Regions from separate parts of the Pseudoalteromonas sp. R86517 genome, predicted to be linked through region 2. Evidence: predicted binding sites of a transcription regulator. Region 2 holds the regulator's gene; each other region holds the start of a gene.
The links. Region 2 encodes MetJ, which represses methionine synthesis genes. Its sites were predicted from a motif close to TAGACGTCTAGACGTCTA; they were not measured.

Region 1 (3,290 bases), 2.4 Mb from region 2:
TTTAAGAGAGGCTGATATAGTAGGGCGTTTAGGCGGCGATGAATTTGTAGCTGTGATGCAAATTAGTGATAGAAGTAAGCTTAGCCATATTATTGATAAAATAAAAATTGAGTATAAAAACGCACTATTAGAAAACAACGTGTGCGCGCTGACACTCAGCATAGGCGAAAGTTTTACTAATAAACAAAAGCAACCTTTTGATACGTTATTAAATTTGGCCGATCACCAAATGTATAAAAATAAACAAGCGTACAAATTGGCTAAAAAGCATAATAATAAAAGTAATACACTTAAACATAGCAACAAAAAAGCAAGCCATTAGGCTTGCTATAAACGGGGATAATTAGGCTTTAAGCGATTTGTTTTTCGGCTAGGTTTAATTCCATAATGGCTTTTAATAAACGGTATAAGTTTATTGATGCGTCAATTTCTTCTTTACGGTTTGTTAAGCTTTCAATATTTAAGCCCAGTGGCACATCTAGGTGCGCACAACTTTTGAGTATTAGGTCGAGATTTTCTCGGCAAATACGTACAGATTCACTTAAGGTATTGTCTGCATCAAGCATGCGCCATTTAGTGGCCTCTGGCACTGAGATACCCAACCATTGCATAAACTCTAAGGTTTTATCGCCACCGCACGGCGTAAACGTTAAAATAATCCGTTTTGGTGTAATACCTTGTGCTTTACAGGTACGCGCGTAACTTGTTATTAGCTCTATAGTTGCTTGCGCGTCGTAAACCGCTTGCGATATAAAAAACTGACAACCTTGTGCTGTTTTTTCTATAAGGCGCTCGTGTTCATTTCGCTTATTTGAATGTCGCTCAGCAATGGTAACGCCCCCTAAAAAGAAGTCATCACTTTGCTCTGCAAGCGTTTTATAGGCATCGGGCAAGCTTAGTTTTATATCACCTACCGATGAGGGGCTACCCACTAAAACGACATTTTTTAAATCGTAGTCGTTTTTAGTTTCATCCAACCAGCCTTTAAACTCCTCTACACCACGTTGTGCCACACTTTTGTAAGTAATGACATCTGGAGCAGATAAATTACGTAGTAAGTGGCTGTATTCACGTGGGTCTACAGTTTGTTTAAACGGAAATGGGCGTGCTTTATCTGTACGGCTACTTTCATCTTGAATGTCGTAAATTATCACGCCGTCGTATTCAATTTCGTGTAAGCGAGCAAGTAGTTTTTCTGCAATGATTTTTAGTTGCGCTTTATCAGTACCAATTTTAGGTGGAGTAGTACCAATAAGATAAACACCTTGATTGGTGTCTTCTATTTTTTCTTGTAGTGATAAAGCCATAATCCTCATTCCAGCTTAGTCCAATGTATGTAATTTAATATAGCAGCCATTTAGACGTCTAGATAGATTTATTTAGTGAAAGTTTTTCAATCAACTTGAGCTTTTTTCATACTTAAATGTTTTTAAAATGGGGAATTGACACAGTTGTTTACATTATAAATAGCCGATGGGCTCTTATATTTAGTGGCTTTGGGGCATAATTTAAGCGAGTTAGTATTAAACCTAATAAAAAATTTGCTCAATTTAAAAAGGGACAACAATGAAATTTAAATTACTAGCAACAAGCTTAGCGGTATCGCTGGCACTAACAGGCTGCGCAACACAGCAAAGCGAAAACACCCAAGCGGCACAACAACAGCAAACAACAAAAGCTGACGAACGTGTATTTTCGCAAGAGTACTTAATCGAAGAGCTTGATAACGGCTTACGTGTAATGGTTGTTAAAACCGATTACCCCGATGTCGTTTCGCTACAAATTCCGGTATCGGTTGGTTCGCGTAATGAAGTAAAAGCAGGTAAAACCGGTTTTGCTCACTTTTTTGAGCACATGATGTTTAAAGGCTCTAAAAAATTTCCGCAAGACGAATACACTGCCACATTTAAAAATGCAGGGGTCGATAACCGTGCTTACACCACCAACGATTACACAAACTACCATTTAAACTTTTCAAAGCAGCACCTTGATAAAGTACTTGAAATTGAAGCCGATATTTTTCAAAACTTAACCTACACCGAAGAGCAATTTAGAACCGAAGCGCTAACGGTTAAAGGGGAATATTTAAAAAATAACGCCAGCCCAATTCGTAAGTTATTGAGCGCAGTACGCGAAGAAGCGTTTGATACGCACACTTATAAACATACCACCATGGGCTTTTTTGAAGATATAGAAGCCATGCCAGATCAAATGGCTTACGGTAAAGAATTTTTTGATAAGTTTTATAAGCCTGAATATGTATCGCTAGTGATTGTGGGCGATGTTGACCCTAAAGAGACCATGGCTATGGTTAAAAAACATTGGGGTGGCTGGGAAAAAGGCGATTACGTTGCCGATATTAAAGCTGAGCCAAAGCAGCAAGCGCCTAAATATGTACATGAGAAAAACGAAGGTTTGCCTGGTCATTGGTTGCTTGTATCTTACAAAGGCGCAGCATGGGAGCCTGCTAAAAAGGACAGAGCCGCACTTGATTTAATCTCACAGCTTTATTTTTCTAATAACTCCGATTTATACCAAGAGCTAGTTGTTGATAAACAAATAGCGAGTCAAATGTTTACCTACAATCCAGAGACAAAAGATCCTGGCTTACTGCATGTGTTTGTAAAAGTAGAAAACGAAGATGATTTAGCAAAAGCACGCGATGCTATTAACCGCACTTACGCAAAAGCACGTACCGAACTTGTTGATGAGCAAAAACTAAGTGATTTAAAGTCTAACCTTAAATACAGCTTTATTAACGGCTTAGACTCATCGCAAGCGATTGCATCAACCCTTGCAAGTTATATGCATTTTGAGCGCGACCCAGAGGTTATTAACCAGCTTTATAAATCGGCCGACAACATCACAGCACAAGATATTAAAGCCGTGGCTAATAAGTATTTTGTAGATGACGCGCGTACTACCGTAACTATGTCGGCACTTGATAAAGCGCCAGACTTTGAACAAGAAACGAGCTTAAATGCATTAGTAGCTAAGCATGATAAAGCGCCAGAGGCACCCGTATTTAAAGTGCTTGATAAAACGAATAGCTCGCCGCTGATTGATGTAAACTTTTTATTCAATACAGGGGCTGCTGCAGACCCGCAAGGTAAAAAAGGGGTTGCTGCGCTCACAGCCGCTATGCTTGCTCAAGGTGGCTCGCAAAGTACGAGTTACAAAGACATACAAAAAGCGCTTTATCCGCTTGCTGGCAGCTTTGGTTATCAAATAGATAAAGAAATGCTGTCATTCCAAGGGCGTATTCATAAAGATAACGCTGCCACATGGTA
Region 2 (3,290 bases):
TTACAAAAATATTGGCAGGGCAAAATGAACCTCAAAAAGCACTTTTTGAATGAATTTTTATTTGTTTAATATTGATAACTTTTAGCGAAGTTGCTGATAAATCACTTAAAATTAACGGATATAGCATATAACAGGATAGACCTGATATTGCTTGGAATTTAAAAATAATAAGAGTATCTTAGCCCCATACTCCCTCTCACTTAACTTAAATTGCAGGATACCATCGCGTTATGTCAGATTTTCGTGAACAAGCATTACACTACCACTCTCACCCCGTTCCAGGCAAAATCAGCATTGAGCTAACAAAACCAGCCGAAACGGTGCAAGACTTAGCATTAGCATACAGCCCTGGTGTTGCAGAGCCTGTGCGCGAAATTGCAGCAGACCCAGCCAATGCATATAAATATACCGGTAAAGGTAATATGGTTGCGGTGATCAGTAATGGTACGGCAATTTTAGGTTTGGGTAATTTGGGGCCTTTAGCCTCTAAACCTGTTATGGAAGGTAAGGCGCTTTTATTTAAACGTTTTGCTGGCCTAGATTCTATTGATATTGAAGTTAAGCATCGCACCACCGAAGACTTTATAAATACAGTGGCTAATATTGCCGACACGTTTGGTGGTATTAACTTAGAAGATATTAAAGCGCCAGAGTGTTTTGAAATTGAAAAAGCACTTATTGAGCGTTGCAGTATTCCGGTTTTTCATGATGACCAACACGGTACCGCTATTGTAACTGCGGCAGGTATGCTTAACGCCTTAGAAGTGCAGGGCAAATCAATAGAAGATGCCATTATTGTATGTTTAGGTGCAGGCGCTGCAGCGGTTGCTTGTATGGAGCTGTTAATTAAGTGTGGTGCACTGCGCGAACATATTTATATGCTAGACCGCAAAGGGGTTATTCATACTCGCCGCGATGACTTAAACGAATACAAACAGCTTTTTGCTAACAATACAGATAAGCGTACTCTACAAGATGTAATTGCTGATGCTGATGTGTTTGTAGGTGTATCGGGTCCTAACTTACTTGCACCTGAAGATCTAAAACTAATGGCTGATAAGCCAGTGGTGTTTGCATGTTCAAACCCAGATCCTGAAATTGCACCTGAGCGTGCGCACAGTGCACGTAAAGACTTAATTATGGCAACGGGGCGTTCTGATTTCCCTAACCAAGTTAATAATGTTTTATGTTTCCCGTTTATTTTCCGTGGTGCACTTGATGTACGTGCAAGCGCCATTAACGATGAAATGAAAATAGCCGCTGTCGAAGCTATTCGTAGTATTGCTAAAGAGCCAGTGCCTGAGCAAGTATTAAAAGCAGCGGGTGTAGAAAAGCTCGAATTTGGTGCAGATTACATTATTCCTAAACCTATGGACCCGCGTTTATTACCACGTATAGCCAAGGCGGTTGCTATTGCTGCTGTTGAATCGGGCGTGGCACAAATTGACTTACCGGAAAATTATATGGCGTAATATATAGCGCTTAAACAAAAAAAACCTCAGCATGCTGAGGTTTTTTTTTAAAAAAAGACGTTTTATTCTTCGTCTAAAATAGGCACTTCTAAACCCATTTCTTGCATTATCTTTTTAACTTCTTCGGGTACTTTTTCTGCGTTATCTTTACGTAGGTCATCATCATTAGGTAATGGCTGGCCTGTAAAGGCATGCAAAAACGCTTCGCATAGTAACTCGCTATTTGTTGCATGACGCAGGTTGTTTATTTGACGACGTGTACGCTCATCAGTTAATACTTTTAATACATTTAGCGGGATCGAAACGGTGATCTTTTTAACTTGCTCTGATTTTTTCCCGTGTTCTGCGTATGGGTGAATATACTCACCATTCCATTTAGCCATAAGATGTATCGTTGCCTCAGATTATTAATTTCTCACACGGCGTAAAAAGCGTGTAAATATGCGTGAAATTCTATCGTTTTAAAAAAGATAGTCAAATAATAGATAGCAATCTATCTTAATAAGCTGGCTGTAATAGTAAATACAGCCTCATTGAAGTTTTACGCGTCTGTTATTTTTAGCCATCTAGAGCTTTAAATGCTTTGACTTATTATAATGGATAACTTACTCTTTTAGACGTCTAAACATCCAAATTAATCAGGTGACGAATATGAGCGAAAAAAACAAAGCAACCATTGCTGTACGAAATGGGGTTGATGCCGATAAACATCATGGCGCCGTTGTACCGCCAATTTATTTATCGACGACTTATTCGTTTGCCGATTTTGATACTAAGCGCGCATACGACTATGGACGCAGTGGTAATCCTAATCGCGATATTTTAGCTGACACTTTAGCAGAACTTGAAGGTGGCGCACGCGGAATTATTACTGCTACGGGCATGGCAGCAGTGCACTTAGCCACACAGTTATTAAATAACGATGATACATTGGTTATTCCTCACGATTGTTATGGCGGCAGCTACCGTTTATTTACGTCGTTAGAAAAGCGCGGCTTGCTTAAACTTAAAGTACTTGATTTAACTAAAGCAGAAAGCCTAGAACAAATTTTAACCATTAAACCTAAATTAATTTGGATAGAAACACCAAGTAACCCTGTGCTGCGCCTAACGGATATTAAAGCCGTGACGGATATAGCAAAACAGTGCGGTGCATTAGTGGCCGCCGATAACACCTTTTTATCACCGGCATTACAAAACCCAATTAAGTTTGGCGTAGATATTGTTGTGCACTCAACCACTAAATATATAAACGGCCATTCTGATGTTGTAGGCGGTGCAGTTGTTGCTGCAACACAAGAGCTTGGTGATGAGCTTGCTTGGTGGGCCAATAACATTGGTATTACCGGCGCACCATTTGATAGCTATTTAACGTTACGTGGTTTACGTACTTTAAATGTGCGTTTAAAACAGCACCAAGAAAATGCCCTGGCAATTGCTAAATACCTAGAAAGCTCTGAGTATGTTAGCCAAGTTTACTACCCATGCCTTGAATCGCATCCTCAACATGCGCTTGCTAAAGCCCAACAGCTTGGGTTTGGTGGTATGGTTAGTTTTGATATTAAAGGCGATGTGAATGATGCAGCGGCGTTTTTAACGAGCCTTAAAGAATTTAGCTTAGCAGAATCGTTAGGTGGGGTTGAGAGTTTAATTTGTCATCCTGCGACCATGACTCACGCAGGTATGGAAGCTCAAGCACGTTTAGAGGCGGGTGTGGGCGATACGCTAATTCGTATTTCGGTCGGTATTGAAGATGTAGAAGACCTACTGGCTGATTTTGAACGTGTATTTAACTTAGTTAAACCTGGTCAAAATAAA
Region 3 (3,290 bases), 2.3 Mb from region 2:
TTATTGCGTAATTGGCGAATAGATTGGCGTATGTGTGTACGTTTATTGCTCATTGTAATTACGCACCTTTGATTAAATAGACACTAAATCAGGAAAAGCTAAGTAAACAGCAAGCACAATAAGTAGTAAAACGGCAGTGGCAATCAGTGAATATAACAAAGTATTGCTACGCGTTTTAACGGGTTCATCGAGCTGCTCGTCAAGCATAAGATCATCTTCTTGCCACTCATCACTTTCGTCTGTAGGGCTTTTTAGCTCATTGGTTGGAAGCCTTTGTTCTAGCTCTTCTAGTTTTTCTTCTAGGCGGATCAAGCTGCTCGTTATGTAATCAAGGGCATCAAAAATCCGTTCATCACGCTGACTAGCTGCGCTAGGGCTTTGAGTGGGCAGCTCACCTGTGGCTTGTAACTTGCTTTTAATGCCTAGGCTTGCCAGTAATTTGGCCTGCTTTAAGGCTTTGTCTTTATTGCTAGGTGCAAAGAGTGCTTTGCCATTAAAAAACTGAGTTACTTTATCTTCAGACGTTTTTAGCTTACTTGCTAAATTTACGCAGGCCGTTTTAGCCTCAGTGCCCTCGGCGAGCCCTACAAACATAACGCGAAAATTATTGGCCATTTACTTATCCCTTAAGCTTTTATTATGCAAAGAGTATATACCTAAAACCGTACGAAATTCGAGGGCTAGTTAATACCAATTTAATTCAAAACACGATTAGTTTAGCGTATTAAATAGCGCACTGACTGCGTTAAAATTATTTATATAAAATAACTGTACGCCGTAAATTCCTTTGTTATTGCACTATTTACTGGGTGCTATGATAAACAACTAAATTAATGCAATTGATATAAAGCGCATAATTAGCCTTTGCTTTAGATATAAAAACGGCCCTTAAAAGGGCCGTTTATTATTTAATGCATTTTGGCTTATAGGCCAGCAGCTGCGCGAAGTGCGTCTGCTTTATCTGTACGTTCCCATGGGAATTCGTCACGACCAAAGTGACCGTATGCCGCTGTTGGTTGGTAAATTGGGCGCTCTAAATCAAGCATTTGAATTAAGCCGTAAGGGCGTAGGTCAAAGTGCTCACGAATAAGCTCAATTAAACGACCTTCTTCAAGCTTGCTTGTACCAAAGGTTTCAACGCTGATAGAGGTAGGCTCGGCTACACCAATTGCGTAAGATACTTGTAATTCACATTTATCAGCAAGGCCAGCCGCAACTACGTTTTTAGCAACGTAACGTGCAGCGTATGCAGCTGAGCGGTCAACTTTTGATGGATCTTTACCTGAGAAAGCACCACCACCGTGACGTGCCATACCACCGTATGTATCTACGATGATTTTACGACCCGTTAAACCACAGTCGCCCATAGGTCCGCCAATTACAAAACGACCCGTTGGGTTAATGAAAAATTTAGTCGCGCTTGTAATAAGCTCTGCAGGAAGTACCGGCTTTATGATGGTTTCCATCACGGCTTCTACTAAGTCATTTTGCGAAATTTCTTCAGCGTGCTGAGTAGAAAGTACAACTGCATCAATACCTACAGGCTTGCCGTTTTCGTATGCAAAAGTTACTTGAGATTTTGCATCTGGGCGTAACCAGTTAAGCTCGCCGCTTTTACGTACTTGCGCTTGGCGCTGTACTAAACGGTGTGAGTAAGTAATTGGCGCAGGCATTAGTACTTCTGTTTCGTTACATGCATAACCAAACATTAAGCCTTGGTCGCCAGCACCTTGTTCTTCTGGGCTAGTACGGTCAACACCTTGGTTAATATCAGGAGACTGCTTACCAATAGTGTTTAAAATTGCACACGAGTCTGCATCGAAACCCATGTCTGAATGCGTGTAGCCAATTTCACGTACTGTTTTACGTGTAATTTCTTCAATATCAACCCATGCGCTAGTGGTAATTTCACCACCAACCATAACCATACCGGTTTTTACGTAAGTTTCGCACGCAACACGGGCATGAGAGTCTTGCTCTAGGATAGCATCAAGTACCGCATCAGAGATTTGATCGGCGATTTTATCCGGATGACCTTCAGAAACAGATTCAGAAGTAAATAAATGTTTTGCCATTGTATTTCTGCTCACAAATATTGCGCTTCACAAACGTCGGTATTAGCGCTAAAAAATTAAGGGGCGTATTTTATCTAAAACAAAACACCTTGCATAGTGTTTTTACGCCTAGACGTCTAAATAAAATGAGTAATAACTTTTTGGTCTTAAAAAATATTCATAATAGCCCATTTTTATGGGGTTTTTAATTGCACACTGCACCCACATTAAGTAAGAATGGTTGCTATAACAGCTCTTAAGTTACTTAAGGGTATTAACGAACACATAAGTACCCGCGCAAATACACATAAAGGTAGGAGAATTCATGCCATCTCGCAAAGAACTTGCAAATGCTATTCGCGTCTTGTCAATGGACGCAGTACAAAAGGCCAAATCTGGCCACCCTGGAGCCCCAATGGGCATGGCCGATATCGCAGAAGTATTATGGCGCGATTATCTAAAGCATAATCCAACTAATCCAGAGTGGGCTGACCGTGACAGATTTATTCTTTCAAACGGCCACGGTTCAATGCTTATCTATTCTCTATTGCACCTAACTGGTTACGACTTACCACTTGATGAAATTAAAAACTTCCGTCAAATGCATTCTAAAACGCCAGGCCACCCTGAGTACGGTTATGCACCAGGAATTGAAACTACTACGGGCCCACTAGGTCAGGGGATCACAAATGCGGTAGGTATGGCGATTGCTGAAAAAGCGCTTGCTGCACAATTTAACCGTGAAGGCCACGACATTGTTGATCACTACACATATGCATTTATGGGTGACGGTTGTTTAATGGAAGGTATTTCTCATGAAGCATGTTCACTTGCTGGCACATTAGGCCTTGGCAAGTTAGTGGCTTTTTGGGATGACAACGGTATTTCAATCGATGGTGAAGTTGAAGGTTGGTTTAGCGACGATACACCAGCACGATTTAAAGCGTACGGCTGGCATGTAATAAGTGACGTTGATGGCCACGACAGCGATGCTGTTAGTGCTGCAATAGCAGAGGCTCAAAGTGTTACCGACAAACCATCACTAATTTGTTGTAAAACAGTGATTGGTTACGGTTCACCTAATAAATCTGGTAGCCACGATTGTCACGGCGCGCCATTAGGTGATGACGAAATTACAGCGTCTCGCGAATTTTTAGGCTGGTCTGGCGGTGCATTTGAAATCCCTGATGATATTTACGCACAGTGGGATAGCAAAGAAAAAGGTCAACAGCTTGA

Region 1: a site for MetJ is predicted at 1,351-1,368, ahead of SJY38_RS02325 (methylenetetrahydrofolate reductase). Genes of this name have one in related genera too.
Region 3: a site for MetJ is predicted at 2,177-2,194, ahead of metK (methionine adenosyltransferase). Genes of this name have one in related genera too.

What each region holds. Positions count from the first base shown of each region.
Region 1 is NZ_JAXHCB010000001.1:522,846-526,135, forward strand. Features, by position in the region: gene SJY38_RS02320 (sensor domain-containing diguanylate cyclase) at 1-322, shown strand, start outside; gene SJY38_RS02325 (methylenetetrahydrofolate reductase) at 351-1,307, opposite strand; gene SJY38_RS02330 (M16 family metallopeptidase) at 1,567-3,290, shown strand, end outside.
Region 2 is NZ_JAXHCB010000001.1:2,908,758-2,912,047, reverse strand. Features, by position in the region: gene SJY38_RS13220 (malic enzyme-like NAD(P)-binding protein) at 231-1,472, shown strand; gene metJ (met regulon transcriptional regulator MetJ) at 1,535-1,855, opposite strand; gene metB (cystathionine gamma-synthase) at 2,124-3,290, shown strand, end outside.
Region 3 is NZ_JAXHCB010000001.1:563,695-566,984, forward strand. Features, by position in the region: gene SJY38_RS02480 (5-formyltetrahydrofolate cyclo-ligase) at 1-53, opposite strand, end outside; gene SJY38_RS02485 (hypothetical protein) at 73-615, opposite strand; gene metK (methionine adenosyltransferase) at 924-2,075, opposite strand; gene tkt (transketolase) at 2,380-3,290, shown strand, end outside.